Thiosocius teredinicola: one gene and its partner. The protein of the gene in region 1 interacts with the protein of each later gene in a pairwise test. Links are inferred from orthologs where the notes say so. Each region holds a gene or a part of one and is shown on either strand. Other genes may lie near its edges.

What was found. Proteins that work in one complex are often made in the same cells at the same time.
Region 2: the proteins of nth (region 1) and aceE interact in binary tests that used the Escherichia coli proteins (3 or more experiments, as listed by UniProt). The link is inferred for Thiosocius teredinicola from one-to-one orthologs.

Annotation. Positions count from the first base shown.
Region 1 is NZ_CP019936.1:3,613,798-3,621,780, forward strand. What follows is about bases 3,196-5,982. They hold nth (endonuclease III), read left to right. Parts: upstream 3,196-4,166; coding sequence 4,167-4,799; downstream 4,800-5,982. Other genes in these bases: B1781_RS17125 (response regulator), read right to left, coding at 3,196-3,834; B1781_RS17135 (DUF1841 family protein), read left to right, coding at 4,933-5,358; B1781_RS17140 (HvfA family oxazolone/thioamide-modified RiPP metallophore), read left to right, coding at 5,569-5,958. Outside these bases: B1781_RS17110 (electron transport complex subunit E), read left to right, coding at 1-626; B1781_RS17115 (DUF2059 domain-containing protein), read left to right, coding at 950-1,315; B1781_RS17120 (acyl-CoA thioesterase), read left to right, coding at 1,312-1,737; more of B1781_RS17125, read right to left, coding at 1,753-3,195; B1781_RS17145 (HvfB family MNIO-type RiPP peptide maturase), read left to right, coding at 6,068-6,934; B1781_RS17150 (HvfC family RiPP maturation protein), read left to right, coding at 6,918-7,697; B1781_RS17155 (HvfX family Cu-binding RiPP maturation protein), read left to right, coding at 7,770-7,983. UniProt on the Escherichia coli protein: DNA repair enzyme that has both DNA N-glycosylase activity and AP-lyase activity. The DNA N-glycosylase activity releases various damaged pyrimidines from DNA by cleaving the N-glycosidic bond, leaving an AP (apurinic/apyrimidinic) site.
Region 2 is NZ_CP019936.1:805,084-812,583, forward strand. The notes cover bases 1,228-4,403. They hold aceE (pyruvate dehydrogenase (acetyl-transferring), homodimeric type), read left to right. Parts: upstream 1,228-1,545; coding sequence 1,546-4,203; downstream 4,204-4,403. Other genes in these bases: B1781_RS03780 (YqaA family protein), read left to right, coding at 1,228-1,230; aceF (dihydrolipoyllysine-residue acetyltransferase), read left to right, coding at 4,249-4,403. Also shown: B1781_RS23100 (sulfur globule family protein), read left to right, coding at 1-672; more of B1781_RS03780, read left to right, coding at 811-1,227; more of aceF, read left to right, coding at 4,404-5,943; lpdA (dihydrolipoyl dehydrogenase), read left to right, coding at 6,113-7,500. UniProt on the Escherichia coli protein: Component of the pyruvate dehydrogenase (PDH) complex, that catalyzes the overall conversion of pyruvate to acetyl-CoA and CO(2).

The sequences.
Region 1 (7,983 bases):
CGCTCCTCGGCTTGTGCCCCTTGCTTGCAGTGTCGAATACCCTGATCAACGGGCTCGGTCTTGGGCTGGCTACCACCGCGGTACTTGCCTTGTCGAACGTATCGGTCTCGATCATTCGCAACTGGGTGCGTCCCGAGATCCGTCTACCGGTATTCGTTCTGATCATCGCGTCGTTCGTCACCACCGTCGAGTTGGTCATGAACGCGTATTTTCATGGCTTGTACAAGGTACTGGGCATCTTCATTCCACTGATCGTGACCAACTGCGCCATCATCGGCCGCGCCGAGGCCTTCGCCTCGCGCAACGCCGTCCCGCGCGCGCTGGTCGATGGCCTGTCGATCGGCATCGGTTTCACACTGGCGCTGGTCGTCCTGGGCGGCAGCCGCGAACTCATCGGGCAAGGCACCCTGTTCGATGGCGCGCACCTGATGTTCGGCGAGTTCGCGCGTGACTGGCGCTGGACCATCGACGACGAATACCCGGGTATCCTGCTGGCGGTGTTGCCACCCGGAGCATTCATGGGCCTGGGCATGATGATCGCGTTGAAGAACATCATCGACAAACGGTTCGGCCAGCGCAAAGCGGCGGTCGTCACGACGACCGAGCCGGTGGCGACAAGCTCATAGCGACGGCGGCGACGCCGCATCGCTGCCCGTTAGTGCGGGGCCCGTCGCAAATCGCCTGAGCGGTCGTCCCCTGTGCCGCTCGGTTCGCGCACACTCGAGTCAACGGCTGAAAGGAGATACCCGTGTCGCTACGATTCACCCTCTTTTTGACGGTCCTGTCCCTTTGCTTGGCCTCCTTGGTCGCAACGGCGCAGGATGCGACCCAAACCACGACGCAGCCAACAGCCCAAGACGCAGCGAAAAACGCGCTGGCCGTAGAACTGCTGGAAATCACGGAATCGCGCAAGCTGGTCGACCAGATGATTCCGCAAGTGAAAACCCAGATGAAAACAATGTTCCGCCAGATGTTGGGCAACCAGCAACTGGATGAGGACCTGTTGGTCGTGTTCGACAAGTACAGCGAACGCATGGTCGATCTCCTCAAACAGGAAATGCGCTGGGAGAAGCTCGAACCGCACTATGTGCAGATCTACGTCGACGTGTTCAGCGAAGACGAGCTGCGCGACCTGATCGCGTTCTACCGCACGCCGCTCGGGCAGAAAATGCTGGAGAAGATGCCGCAGATCATGCAGGCCTCGCTGGCTATCTCACAGCAACAGATGAGGGACATCCTGCCGCAGATTCAGTCACTGGGTGTAGAGATGGCCACCGAGATGCAAGCGGTGAAGGCACAACGCAAAAGCGAATGACCTCGCTCGACCCACACCAGCCATTCGAGCTCGAGATTGCCGTCTGCCCGGATGACATCGATCTGCTCGACCACGTCAACAACGTGATCTATCTACGCTGGGTTCAGGACGCCGCAGTTGCACACTGGGTTGCGGCCGCCAACGATGAAGAGAAAGCGGCGTTGCTGTGGGTGGTCGTTCGCCATGAGATCGATTACAAGCGACCGGCGACCGCCGCGGATGTGGTCATCGCCCGCACCTGGGTCGGCGAAGCCGATCAGCGTACGTTCGAACGCCACACCGAGATCATCCGCAAACGCGACAACAAGCTACTCGCCAGAGCGCGCACCTTGTGGCGGCCGATCGATGCCGTCAGCAGACACCCCATCGCGGTCGACGAACAGGTCTACCAACGCTTCTCAAGCAACCACGCCTCGAGTTGAGCCCCACTCGGCGGCCTAGGAACGGCACGGAATACCGTAACGCAGAATCAGCTCCTGCAGCACATGCGGGTCGACCGGCTTGGTCAGAAAGTCGTCCATGCCGGCCAGCATGCATTCCGATCTGGCGTCTTCAGCGGCATTCGCGGTCAGCGCAATGATCGGCAGGTGGTCGCCCACAGCCTCCTGCTTGCGATAGGCGCGGGTAAAGTCGATACCGTCCATCTTGGGCATGCGCAGATCGATGAATGCCAGATCGAAGTCTCCGGACTTCGCCGCCTCGAATGCCGCCTTGCCGTCGCGCACCAGCGTCACGTCGCAGCCTACCTTGCGCAACAGGCTGTAGATCAGCTTGGCATTGATGTCGTCGTCTTCGGCGACCAGCAGGCGCCCGACAACACCGGTGATCTGCGGCATCGGCGCAGTCAGATCGGCGGCAAAATCTTCGACACTCTCGGGCGCCACGACGCTGGCCATGGCCTGCCACAACTGCACACTATTGATCGGCTTGAACGCGCGCCCGGACATCATGCCGCCGATCGGCGGCTTACGCCGGGGGTAGTGCAGGTAAACGATCGGCGCGTCGCTGCCGAGCACCTTGTGTACCAGATTGCCGACCCGATCGAGGTCGACGCCGCGCGGTTCATCGACGACCAGCACCAGGCGACGCCCCGGACCCTGGCTCTCGCCGGACAAGGCACCCAGTTGATCGATGCTGCCGACAATCTCGGTATGCATGCCGGCGGCTTCGCAGGTCTCGGCGATCGCGTCGGCGCTCTCCCGGTTCTGCTCGAAGATCAATACCCGCACACCGCGCAATACGCCGGGCGCCTTGGGTGGCGTCGACGAGGACGACTGCAGGAACGGCAGCTTCACCCAGAAGGTACTGCCCTTGCCTTCCTCGCTCTCAACACCGATTGCGCCGTCCATCAGGCGCGCCAGGTCGCGCGCAATCGCCGTGCCCAGACCGGTGCCGCCATGCCGGCGTGTCGACGACAGATCACCTTGCCAGAAACTGTCGAACACGTGCCGCACACGGTCGGCGGAGATGCCGATACCGGTATCCCGGATAACCACCTGCAGATAGGGCTTGGCAATGTCGTCGTCGGCAGGCATGACGCGCGCCGAAACGACGATGAAACCTTCATCGGTGAACTTGGCGGCATTGCCGACCAGATTGAACAGGATCTGGCGGAAACGCAGTTCGTCACCGTACACATATTCAGGAACGTCGGGGGCAATCTGGCAGATCAGCTCGACGCCTTTCTCGACCGCCTGATTGCTCAACGCCCAACAGGTCTCGTTGATCGAATCGCGAATCACGAACTTGCCCGGCTTGAGTTCGAGCTTGCCGGCATCGATCTTGGACAGGTCGAGAATGTCGCCGATCAGTGCCTGCAACACATCGGCCGAGGTGTTGATCGAATCGAGGTACTCGCGTTGCTCGTCGTCGAGCTTGGTGCGCTTGAGCAGCCCCGCCATACCGATCACACCGGACAGCGGCGTGCGCAGTTCGTGGGTCATGGTGGCGAGAAAATCGCCGCGCGCCCGGTTCGCAGCCTCCGCCGCCTGCTTGGCAGACTGCAGTTTGCGCAACAGGGTGTACTCGTAGGCCGGCAACACCACCAACACCAGCGACACGAACAGCACCTCGATCGGCTGCATTCGCCAGTCACCCAACAAGGCGGCTACGACCGCAAATGAAATCAGGCTGCCGACCGAGGCGACCAGCAGGTTGTTCTTGCCGTAACGCATGCCCTGCGACAGGAACGATACCGCGTACAGCAGATAGTAAGGGCCGGTCGCGTCGCCGGTGAGATAGATCGACCCCGTCGTGCCGCTCAGATCAGCCAGAATGCTGGCGTAGGTACGCCAGCGCAGCGTTTCGGGCCGCAGGATCGTACTGATCAGGATGGTGACGAACCAGACGAAATGGATGCTGAACAACAAGGCATACTGCTGCCAGGTGAAGTCGTAGCTGCCGATCCACCCAGCGATACCCACCATCGTGACCATGAACACCCAGATCGCCAGCCGCACGAGCGCCGACTGAAACTCCTGCGACGAACGTATCTGCGCGGGTATTTGCATGCGAAGCATCGATTGTCCCTGCCGCAGCCGGCCACCTCCCCATCGTGACCCGACTACCGTTAATTTTTTCTTTGTCTCTGATCCGGAGACGTCATTGTCAACCAGCCCGGCTGCCCCAGCGGACATGTTGTGATCGGGGCTTGAGCGCCTTGCCGGCAAAAGAGCACAACCTGCCACGTCGCTCGCCACGCCGCAAGCGGTAGACGCGCGGCGCGCCGAAGCGACCCCGGGAAGGACCGCCATACATGGCATTAGCGCAACAGTTCTAGGATGATAGCAACCCGCGGACACCTGATGCGTGACCGCCTTCGTCGACCAGAGCCAGTACCCCGGTAAAGCACATGAACAAGGCCAAGCGCCAGGAAATTTTCGAAAGACTTAGAGCCGCCAACCCCGCGCCGACCACCGAGCTGGTTTATTCATCACCGTTTGAGTTGCTGATCGCCGTCATACTCTCTGCCCAGGCGACCGACAAGGGTGTCAACAAGGCGACCGCCAAATTGTTTCCGGTCGCCAACACGCCTGAGACGATCCATGCGCTCGGTGTCGATGGATTGAAGGAATACATCAAGACCATCGGCCTGTACAACAGCAAGGCGGAGAACGTCATCAAGACGTGCCAGGCGCTGATCGAGCAACACGCCGGCGAGGTGCCCGACAACCGCGCCGATCTCGAAGCCCTGCCGGGTGTCGGCCGCAAAACCGCCAACGTGGTCCTCAATACGGCGTTCGGCGAACCCACCATGGCGGTCGATACGCACATCTTCCGCGTCGCCAACCGAACCGGTATCGCGCCTGGCAAGACCGTGTTGCAGGTCGAGAAACGCCTGCTGCGACTCATCCCCAAGGAATTCCTGCACGATGCCCACCACTGGCTGATCCTGCACGGCCGTTACACCTGCCTGGCGCGCAAGCCGCGATGCGGCTCCTGCCTGATCGAGGACCTGTGCGAATACCGTCACAAAACCGCCTGAACGCTGCACGCCGAAAACGCGCGGGGTGTCATCGCGCACATCTCTGTCTATGCTTGCCCTGACCACTTTGATTTCGCACAGGGACAGTTGCTGTGGCACCATGCGGCATCGCCGATAACATACCTTGGTCTCGATGTTCGGACAGAATCGCGACGAGTTGCGTCGCTTCTTTCGCCAAGCCTGGGAGAAACGCACGCAGGGCCTCCCCCTACAGCCGCTTGAACAGCTCGTGGCCCAGGTGATCGAACTGCATCCCGAATACCACCGGCATCTCGCCGACGAACGCCAGTTGCAGCGTGATTTCACCCCCGACGACGGCGAGACCAACCCCTGGCTGCACATGGGCATGCATATCACCCTCGGCGAACAGGTGGCGAGCGATCGACCGCCGGGCATCCGCACGCAATATCAGCAATTGGTGAAACAGTTCGCCGACCAGCACGCAGCCGAACACGCCATGATGGACTGTCTCGGCGTGGTGCTGTGGGAGGCACAGCGCGCCGGCAGCATGCCGGACGAAGCGGCTTATCTCGAATGTCTTAGAAAACTGTCGAAATGAAATAACTCCGGAGCAAGCCCGGTCTTAGGCGGTGAACCCAGGGCGCAAAAGCGCGTCGAACAGTGACGACTCGCCCGACGGGTACAAAAAACGAAACTTTTTGCCGGACGCAGCCGGGAGACCAGCAGCGCACGGTTTGGAAAAACTGGCGACCATCCGGCACAAAAATTTCCGGCGTCCCAGACCACTGCAACTCATTAGGAGAGTGAAATGTCGAAGAAAACCATGAAACCGGTTGTTGCTGCTATTGGTGCTGCTTTCGCAGGTTCGATGCTGATGGCCGGTGCTGCCAACGCTGCCGCAAACCCGTTCTCGTTGAACGAGCTCAACGGCGGCTACACCCAGATCGCCGACAACCACGAAGGCAAGTGTGGCGGCTCGAAGGGCGAAGAAGGCAAGTGTGGTGCCGGTAAGTGCGGCGGCTCCAAGGGCGCCGAAGGCAAGTGCGGCGGTTCGAAAGACGCTGAAGGCAAGTGCGGCGCTGGCAAGTGCGGCGGCTCGAAAGACGCTGAAGGCAAGTGTGGCGCCGGCAAGTGCGGCGGCTCGAAGAAGGATGCCGAAGGCAAGTGCGGCGCTGGTAAGTGCGGCGGCTCGAAGTAATCCGACACCAGCCGGCGTGATCGCGGTAGAACTCACTGTTCGTGCCGCGTGACCGCATCCCGACAGACCCCGGCAACGGGGTCTGTCATTCAATGCGATGGGATCCGCGATGTCCAAGCACAAAAACACCCATGCCCGATACCCGGTCACCGGCGCCGGACTGGGCTTGCGCTTTGAGCTGATCGAACAGTTCAGAACCGATCCGCCGAAACAGGTCGACTTTCTCGAAGTCGCGCCGGAGAACTGGATTCGGGTCGGCGGCTCGCGCGGCAAGGCGCTACGTGAACTGACAGAGCAATACCCGCTCGTTTGTCACGGGCTTTCGTTATCGATCGGAGGTCCGGCACCGCTTGATGACGGCTTTCTGCACGACCTCAAGCATTTTCTCGACGTGAACCAGGCGCGCGTCTACACCGAACACCTGTCGTATTGCGGCGACAGCGGCCAGCTCTACGACCTGATGCCGATTCCGTTTTCCGAAGAGGCGGTTCACTACGTTGCTGCGCGCATCCGCCATGTGCAGGACGTGCTCGAGCGACGCATCGGCATGGAAAACGTCTCGACCTACGCCGTGCCGACGGGCGAGATGACCGAACTCGATTTCTTGACCGCAGTGCTCGAAGAGGCCGACTGCGGATTGCACCTCGACATCAATAATATCTTCGTCAACAGCGTCAACCACGGTTTCGATCCGTATGCCTATCTGGCCGGCATCCCGGCCGAACGCATCATGTACGCGCATATTGCCGGGCACTACCAAGAGGCCGACAACCTGCGAGTCGACACCCACGGCGAAGACGTGCTGCCCGAGGTCTGGGACATGCTGGATACGGCGTATGAACGCTACGGCGTGTTCCCCACCCTGCTCGAGCGCGATTTCAATATCCCGCCGCTCGACGAACTTCTCGGCGAGGTCGATCAGATCGTCAGCCGCCAGCAACGTTGGCAGGAGTCCGCTGATGTCGACGTCGCCTGAGTCGCCGATGCACACCTTTCAACGCCAACAGATGGCGTTCACTGCGCACATCCGCGACCCCGAGAACAACCCGCTGCCCGACGGCGTTACGTCGCGCCGCATGGGCGTCTATACCGAGTTGTTTTTCAACAACTTCAACGACCAGCTCTCGGGAAACTTCCCGGTTCTGCGGCGAATCACCGCCGACGAGCGCTGGCATGCCATGGTGCGCGATTTCATGATCCGGCATCGCGCAGCAACCCCGCTGTTCACCGAAGTTGGCCTGGAATTTATCGAGTACCTGCAGCAGGAACGCGAGCCTCAACCCGGCGACTGGCCGTTCATGGTCGAACTGGCGCACTACGAGTACGTCGAGCTGGCGGTGGCGATCAGCACCGCCGACGAAGAAGCGGTCGAATACGATCCGAACGGTGACCTCCTGCACGGGCGCCCCCTGGTCGGCCCGACGGCATGGAATCTCAGTTACCAATGGCCGGTGCACCAGATCGGCCCGGAATACCTGCCGGAAGAACTCCCGGCCGAACCGACCCACCTGGTCGTCTACCGTGACCGTCTCGACGAGATGCACTTTCTCGAGATCAACGCGGTGACGCAGCGCCTGCTGCAGCTATTGAAAGAAAACCCGGAGCATACCGGTCTCGATGTACTGAAGACGATTGCTGACGAGCTTGGCCACCCGCAACCGGATGCCGTGATTGCGGGAGGACTTGAACTCCTCAACGATCTTCACCGCCGCAACGTGATCCTGGGTACCCGCGTCTAGCGCGACTCGATCACCGTTCTTGTAAGAGCACATCGTTGCGGCCGAAGTAACAACACCAATTCGGGGACCGCAATGATCGGACTTTTCAACCGCCTGCAAGACATACTCGACAGCCTGCGTGCACTGGATTTTCTCGGCCCGCTGGCGATGCGGCTGTATCTGGTTCCTGTGTTCTGGATGGCCGGCACCAAGAAACTCGACGACATGGACAGCATCATCGCCTGGTTCGGCAATCCGGACTGGGGCCTGGGCCTGCCGATGCCGGAATTCATGGCATGGGCCGCCA
Region 2 (7,500 bases), 2.8 Mb from region 1 along the record:
TTCAGCATGAACTTCTCGGGCCGCGGCCACACCAACATGCGCGGTTACGGCAATGGCTACGGTTACGGCGACGGCTATGGCCGTGGCTACAACTACAACGCGCCTTACTGGGCAGCGCCTTACGGTGCACCGGCCTATACCGCGCCGACGATGACCAAGGAACAGCAGGAAGCCATGGCCGAGCAGCAGGCGAAAGCCGTAGAAGCTCAGCGCAAGGCAGCCGAACAGTATGCTGCCAAGCAGGCCGAGGCCTTCAAGGCTGCGCAAGAAGCCCAGCGCAAGGCAGCTGAGCAGTACGCTGCTCAGGCTCCTCAGCAGATGCAGTTCCGCGCTCCCGAGATGCCGGAATTCGCGATGCCCGAGATGACCCGTCCGGAGCGCCCGGAAATGCCGAAGTTCGACATGCAGCGTCCTGAGCGTCCGCCGATGCCTGAGTTCGCTCGCGCTGAACGCCCGGAAATGACCGGCAACTGCTTCAAGCCGATGACTCGCCCGGTAGCTTTCGAAGCGCCCAAGGCACCTGAAATGTCGGCTGATATGAAGCAGCGTCTTGAGTCTATGAAGGCCAAGCAGGAAGAGCAGAAGGCTGCCATGCAGGCCAAGATGGAAGAAATGAAGAAGGCGATGGAAGAGCGACGCGCTCAGATGCAGCAGGGCTGCAAGCAGATCTAATCTGCACTTCGCTGGCATTCAGCAAATAGAAAACGCCCGGCATGGCCGGGCGTTTTTTTTTCGGCTCGCGTCTGCGACAGACAGGTGCGGGCGGAAGGGTAAACTGTTCGCGCGGGCTGTCCCGCTCATCTGTTCAACGTGCCTCCCTTGGACTGGACTCTCTTCTTCAGCGCCTTCCTCTCCGCCACGCTGCTACCCGGCAGTTCTGAGGCCTTGCTGCTGCTGCGCATCGAGCAGGGCGGCGGGGATCCCGCAGCCTTGGTCGTGGTTGCCGCCGTCGGCAATCTGCTCGGCAGCCTGTCGACCTATGCGATCGGTCGCGGCGGCAATCTGGTGTTGCAGCGCTGGTTGCGCATCGATGAGGGTGCGCTACGCCGCGCCGAGCGGTGGTTTCAACGGTGGGGTACGCCGACGCTGTTGCTCGCCTGGCTACCGGTCGTTGGTGATCCCTTGTGCCTGGCCGCCGGCCTGCTGCAAGTGCGCCTTTGGTTGTTCACCGTCATGGTCGCCATCGGCAAATTCGCGCGCTACGCGGTGCTGGCGTGGCTGGTCGTATGACGCCGGTCAGTCTGCATCGATAGCTGCGAACGACGCCGGCTGCCCGCCCATTGACGGTGCGCTTGCGGCCCGCGTGGGCTGGTCTATCGCACTGAAAAGTCGCAGAAAAATACCGAAACGACCTACATTTGTGCACATTTTTAGGACGATTGTCTATAGTCAGAAAAACGTTAAATTGCTGAAAAATAAAGATTATTGAAATTTGCATTGGCATGTTTGCAAACGATCTGCTTTACTTGCCCCCCATATTTGGCGTGCCGAACAGCTTTCTTTACCCGAACACGTCTCCGATCAACCCGTTGGAAGCGCAGCACTATGGCCGTGAAACCGGATCTGGACCCCCAGGAAACACAGGAATGGCTCGACGCACTTGAAGGTGTGCTCGAGAACGAGGGCCCGGACCGCGCCCACTTCCTGCTCGAAAAGCTGATCGACAAGGCGCGCCGCTCAGGCGCCTACCTGCCGTACAGCGCGAATACCGCGTATCTGAATACGATCCCCGTGACCCGCCAGGATGCCTATCCGGGTGATCAGTCGATCGAGCGGCGCATCAGCTCCTTCGTTCGCTGGAACGCGATGGCGATGGTGGTGCAGGCGAATCGCAAGGCGACCGAGCTTGGCGGCCACATCGCCAGTTTTGCGTCCAGCGCCACCTTGTTCGACGTCGGCTTCAACCACTTCTTCCGTGCGACCAACGAGAGCCAGGAAGGCGACCTGATCTTCTACCAGGGACACTCGGCGCCCGGCATCTATGCGCGCGCCTTCCTCGAGGGGCGGATCAGCGAAGAACAGCTCAATCTGTTCCGCCAGGAGGTCGATGGCGGCGGCCTGTCGTCGTATCCGCACCCCTGGCTGATGCCCAACTTCTGGCAGTTCCCGACGGTGTCGATGGGCCTGGGTCCGCTGATGGCGATCTATCAGGCTCGTTTCATGCGCTACCTGCACGACCGCGGTCTGCAGAATGCCGGTGACCGCAAGGTGTGGGCGTTCATGGGCGACGGTGAGATGGACGAGCCCGAATCGCTCGGCGCCATCTCGCTGGCTGCGCGCGAGCGTCTCGATAACCTGGTGTTCGTCGTCAACTGCAACCTGCAGCGTCTCGATGGCCCGGTGCGCGGCAACGGCAAGATCATCCAGGAACTCGAAGCGGTGTTCCGTGGTGCCGGTTGGAACGTGATCAAGGTGATCTGGGGTGGTTACTGGGATCCGCTCTTGGCGCGCGACAAGGACGGCCTGTTGCTCAAGCGCATGGAAGAGGCGGTCGACGGCGACTATCAGGCCTACAAAGCGCACGGCGGTGCCTACGTGCGCGAGCACTTCTTCGGCAAGTACCCCGAGTTGGCCGCGATGGTCGCCAACCTGACCGACGAGGATATTTGGCGCCTGAACCGTGGCGGTCACGATCCGATCAAGGTCCACGCGGCGTACGCAGCGGCGACCTCGCACCAGGGGCAGCCGACCGTCATCCTCGCCAAGACCGTCAAAGGGTACGGCATGGGCGAGGCCGGCGAGGGGCAGAACATCACCCACTCGCAGAAAAAGATGGGTGAAGAGGCGCTGCGTGCGTTCCGCGACCGCTTCAATATCCCGATCCCCGACGACCAGATCGGTCCAGCGCCGTACTTCAAGCCGCCGACCGATGGCCCTGAGATGGCCTATCTGCACGAGCGTCGCAACAAGCTCGGCGGCTACATCCCGAGTCGACGCGCCGAAGCCAAGCCGCTCAAGGTGCCTGCGCTGGATACCTTCAAAGCCTTGCTCGAAGGCAGCGGCGACCGCGAGATGTCGACCACGATGGCGTTCGTGCGCTTCCTGTCGAGCCTGACGCGCGACAAGGACATCGGTAAATTCGTTGTGCCGATCGTGCCGGACGAGGCACGCACCTTCGGTATGGAGGGCATGTTCCGTCAGCTTGGCATCTATTCGTCGGTCGGCCAGTTGTACAAGCCGGTCGATTCCGATCAGGTGATGTACTACCGCGAAGACAAGAAAGGCCAGATCCTGCAGGAAGGGATCAACGAGGCCGGCGCGATGTCGTCATGGATCGCGGCTGCCACGTCGTACAGCAACAACGGCGTCACGATGATTCCGTTCTACATCTATTACTCGATGTTCGGCTTCCAGCGTGTCGGCGATCTGGCCTGGGCGGCCGGCGACATGCAGGCGCGTGGCTTCCTGCTCGGCGGTACCGCCGGTCGGACGACCTTGGCGGGCGAAGGTCTGCAGCACCAGGATGGCCATAGTCATCTGCAGGCGGCGTTCATCCCGAACTGCCGCGCCTATGACCCCACGTTCGCCTACGAACTCGCAGTGATCCTGCACGACGGCATGAAGAAGATGTACGAGGAGCAGCACAACGTCTTCTATTACGTCACCGTCATGAACGAAAACTATGTGCAGCCGGAGATGCCGGACGATGTCGCCGACGGCATCATCAAGGGCATGTATCTGTACCGTCAGGGATCGCGCAAGAAGAAGCGTGTGCAGCTGATGGGGTCGGGCACGATCCTGCGTGAGGTCATCGCCGCTGCAGCCCTGCTCGAAGACGAGTGGAACGTCGCCGCCGACGTGTGGAGCGTGACCAGCTTCACCGAGCTGCAGCGTGACGCGATCGATGCAGAACGTTGGAACATGCTGCATCCGATGGACAAGCCGCGCGTGCCCTATGTCAGCCAGATGCTGGACGACAAGAAAGGCCCGGCGGTTGCGGCGACCGACTATATCCGCAGTTTCCCGGAGCAGATCCGACCGTACCTCGGCGACCGGCACTACCTGACGCTCGGTACCGATGGCTTCGGCCGGTCCGACCTTCGTTCGCAGCTGCGCAAGTTCTTCGAGGTCAATCGCCACTATGTCGTCGTGGCGGCCCTGAAGGCGCTCGCCGATGTCGGTGAGGTCGATACCAGCCTGGTCGCGCAGGCGATCAAGGCCTACAAGATCGACCCCGACAAGCCCAACCCCGCGACTGTCTGAGTGACAGCGAATAGCCAGCACAGACAGTGATACGGAGACAGTAACGTGGCACAGATAATCGATGTGTTGTTGCCCGATATCGGTGATTTTCACGACGTGGAGGTCATCGAGATCCTGGTCAAGCCGGGCGACACGGTAGAGGCCGAAGACTCCCTGCTGACCTTGGAGAGCGACAAGGCGAGCATGGATATACCGGCGCCGCAGGCCGGCGTGATCGCCGAAGTGAAGGTGGCGGTCGGCGATAAGATTAACCAGGGCGACCTGATCGTTACCCTCGAGGCCGGCGACGGCGCATCGGCGGACGCGGCGGCTGCCGACACCCAGGCAGCCGAGCCGCAGGCCGAAGAGTCGCCAGCGCCGACCACCGCGCCGGCCCCAGCTGCGACAACCGAACCGGCGGTTGCAGCCGACGCGCCGAGTGGCGAACCCGAGGTGCGCGACGTGCCCTTGCCGCACATCGGCGATTTTCACGACGTGGAGATCATCGAGATCCTGGTCAGCGAAGGCGATACGGTCGAGGCCGAACAGTCGTTGATGACGTTGGAGAGCGACAAGGCGACCATGGAGATCCCGGCGCCGTTCGCCGGCACGATCAAGTCGATCGCAGTCAAGATCGGCGACAAGGTCAACGAAGGCGATCTGCTAGGTACGATGGAAACGTTGGGCGGCGGCGCTGCACCGGCAGCGGCACCGAGTGCGCCGAGTGAACCGCCGGTGCAGACGTCGGCGGCAGCAGAGGCCCCGGCGGAACCGGCCAGGGCGCCCGGCGAGAAAGAGCCATTGCGCCGCCCGGTGATCGCACGCCCGTCCGATGCGCCACGCAAGAATCCGCATGCCAGCCCGGGCGTACGCCGCTTCGCCCGCGAACTGGGTGTCGATCTGCACTATGTCGACGGCAGCGGGCCAAAGGGTCGCGTGATCAAGGACGACGTGCAGAACTTCGTCAAGCGCGCATTGGCCGAAGGCTCGCCGACGGCGGCTGCATCGGCAGGTGGGGGTGGCGTGCAGCTACCGAGCATTCCGGCGGTGGACTTCTCCAAGTTCGGTGAGATCGAAGAAAAGCCTCTGGGTCGGATCAAAAAACTCAGTGGCGCACATCTGCATCGTGCCTGGCTGAACGTGCCGCACGTTACCCAGTTCGACGAGGCGGACATCACCGAGCTCGAAGCGTTTCGCAAATCGCAGAAAGATGCCGCGGCCAAGGCCGACGTCAAGCTCACCTTCATGCCGTTCCTGATGAAGGCGGTGTGCAAGGCACTCGAGGCCTATCCGCAGTTCAACAGTTCGCTGTCGCCCGATGGCGAGGCGTTGATCATGAAGAAGTACGTGCACATCGGCGTGGCGGTCGACACCCCCAACGGCCTGGTCGTGCCGGTGATCCGCGACGTCGACAAGAAGGGCATCTTCGACCTCGCCGCCGACCTGGGCACGGTCAGCGGCAAGGCGCGCGAGGGCAAGCTTGCACCGGGTGATATGCAGGGCGGCTGCCTGTCGATCTCGAGCCTCGGCGGTATCGGCGGCACGCAGTTCACGCCGATCGTGAATGCGCCGGAGGTTGCGATTCTCGGTGTTTCGCGTGCCGAGATGAAACCCAAGTGGGACGGTTCAACCTTTGAACCACGACTGATGATGCCGTTCAGCCTGTCGTACGATCACCGCGTGATCGACGGCGCTGAAGGGGTGCGTTTCACGACCTATCTGGGTGAGCTGTTGGGCGACATCCGGCGTCTGCTGCTTTAGTGTCGGCTAATGTTCGGCACGCAATGCACAGCATTGACATCGTTGCCGTGCACACTGGCTGAAATGCTGCGTTAATGCCTGCCGTCAAACGAGATCTCGAGTATGTGCTGTACTACGAAGGTCCATAATTGCGTCGGGTCGCGCAGAGATTTGGGATAGAGGAACTTTTATGAGCAAGCAAGGCGAAGTCGCGGATATCCGTACCCAGGTGGTGGTGTTGGGCGCCGGGCCCGGAGGTTACACGGCGGCTTTTCGCGCAGCCGACCTCGGCAAGCAGGTGGTGTTGGTAGAACGCTATGCGAGCCTCGGCGGTGTTTGTCTCAATGTTGGCTGTATCCCATCGAAGGCGCTGCTGCACACCGCCGAGGTGATCAACGAGGTTGCCGAGCTCGAACACATGGGTGTGCGTTACACGCAGCCGAAGATCGATCTGGACAAGATGCGCGCCGGCAAAGACAAGGTTGTCGGCAAGCTGACCGGCGGCCTGGCGGCGCTGGCCAAGCAACGCAAGGTGCAGGTGGTGACCGGTGTCGGCAAGTTCACCGATCCGCGCCATCTCGAAGTGCAGACCGATGACGGCCTGACCCGTATCGAATTCGAACATTGCATCATCGCGTGCGGTTCCAGCGCGGTGAAGATCCCCGGTTTCCCGAATGATGATCCGCGCCTGATCAACTCGACCGGCGCGCTTGCCCTTGAAGACGTGCCGAAGAAGATGCTGATCGTCGGTGGCGGCATCATCGGTCTTGAGATGGCTACCGTGTACGCGACGCTGGGCAGCGAGATCGATATCGTTGAATTGCAGGACGGCCTGATTCCAGGCTGTGACCGCGACCTGGTGCGTCCGCTGCAAAAGCGCCTTGAAAAACAGGTCGACAGTATCATGCTGAAGACCAAGGTCAGCGACATCAAGGCGCAGAAGAGTGGGCTCAAGGTCTCGTTCGAGGGCGATAAGGCGCCCGAGTCGAAGGTCTACGACCGAGTGCTGGTCGCCGTCGGCCGTTCACCGAACGGCAAGCAGATCAACGCCGAGGCCGCAGGCGTCAAAGTCGACGAGCGTGGTTTCATTCCGACCGACGACAAGATGCGCACCAATGTGCCGCACATCTTTGCCATCGGTGACGTCGTCGGTAACCCGATGCTGGCGCACAAGGCGACGCACGAAGCCAAGGTGGCCGCCGAGGTGATCGCCGGTCTGCCGGCGCTGTTCGATCCGCTGACCATCCCCTCGGTCGCCTATACCGACCCGGAAGTCGCCTGGATGGGCCTGACCGAGATCGACGCGAAAGCGCAGGGTATCGAGATCGAAAAAGGCGTCTTCCCCTGGGCCGCATCCGGCCGCGCGCTCGGCATTGGGCGTGAAGAAGGCATGACCAAGCTGATCTTCGATGCCAAAACCAAGCGTCTGCTCGGTGCAGGTATCGTTGGGCGCAACGCGGGCGAGCTGATCGGTGAGACGGTGCTCGGCCTGGAGATGGGCGCAGATGCCGAAGACATCGGCCTGACCATCCATCCGCACCCAACGCTGAATGAGACCATCTGTTTTGCGGCCGAGAT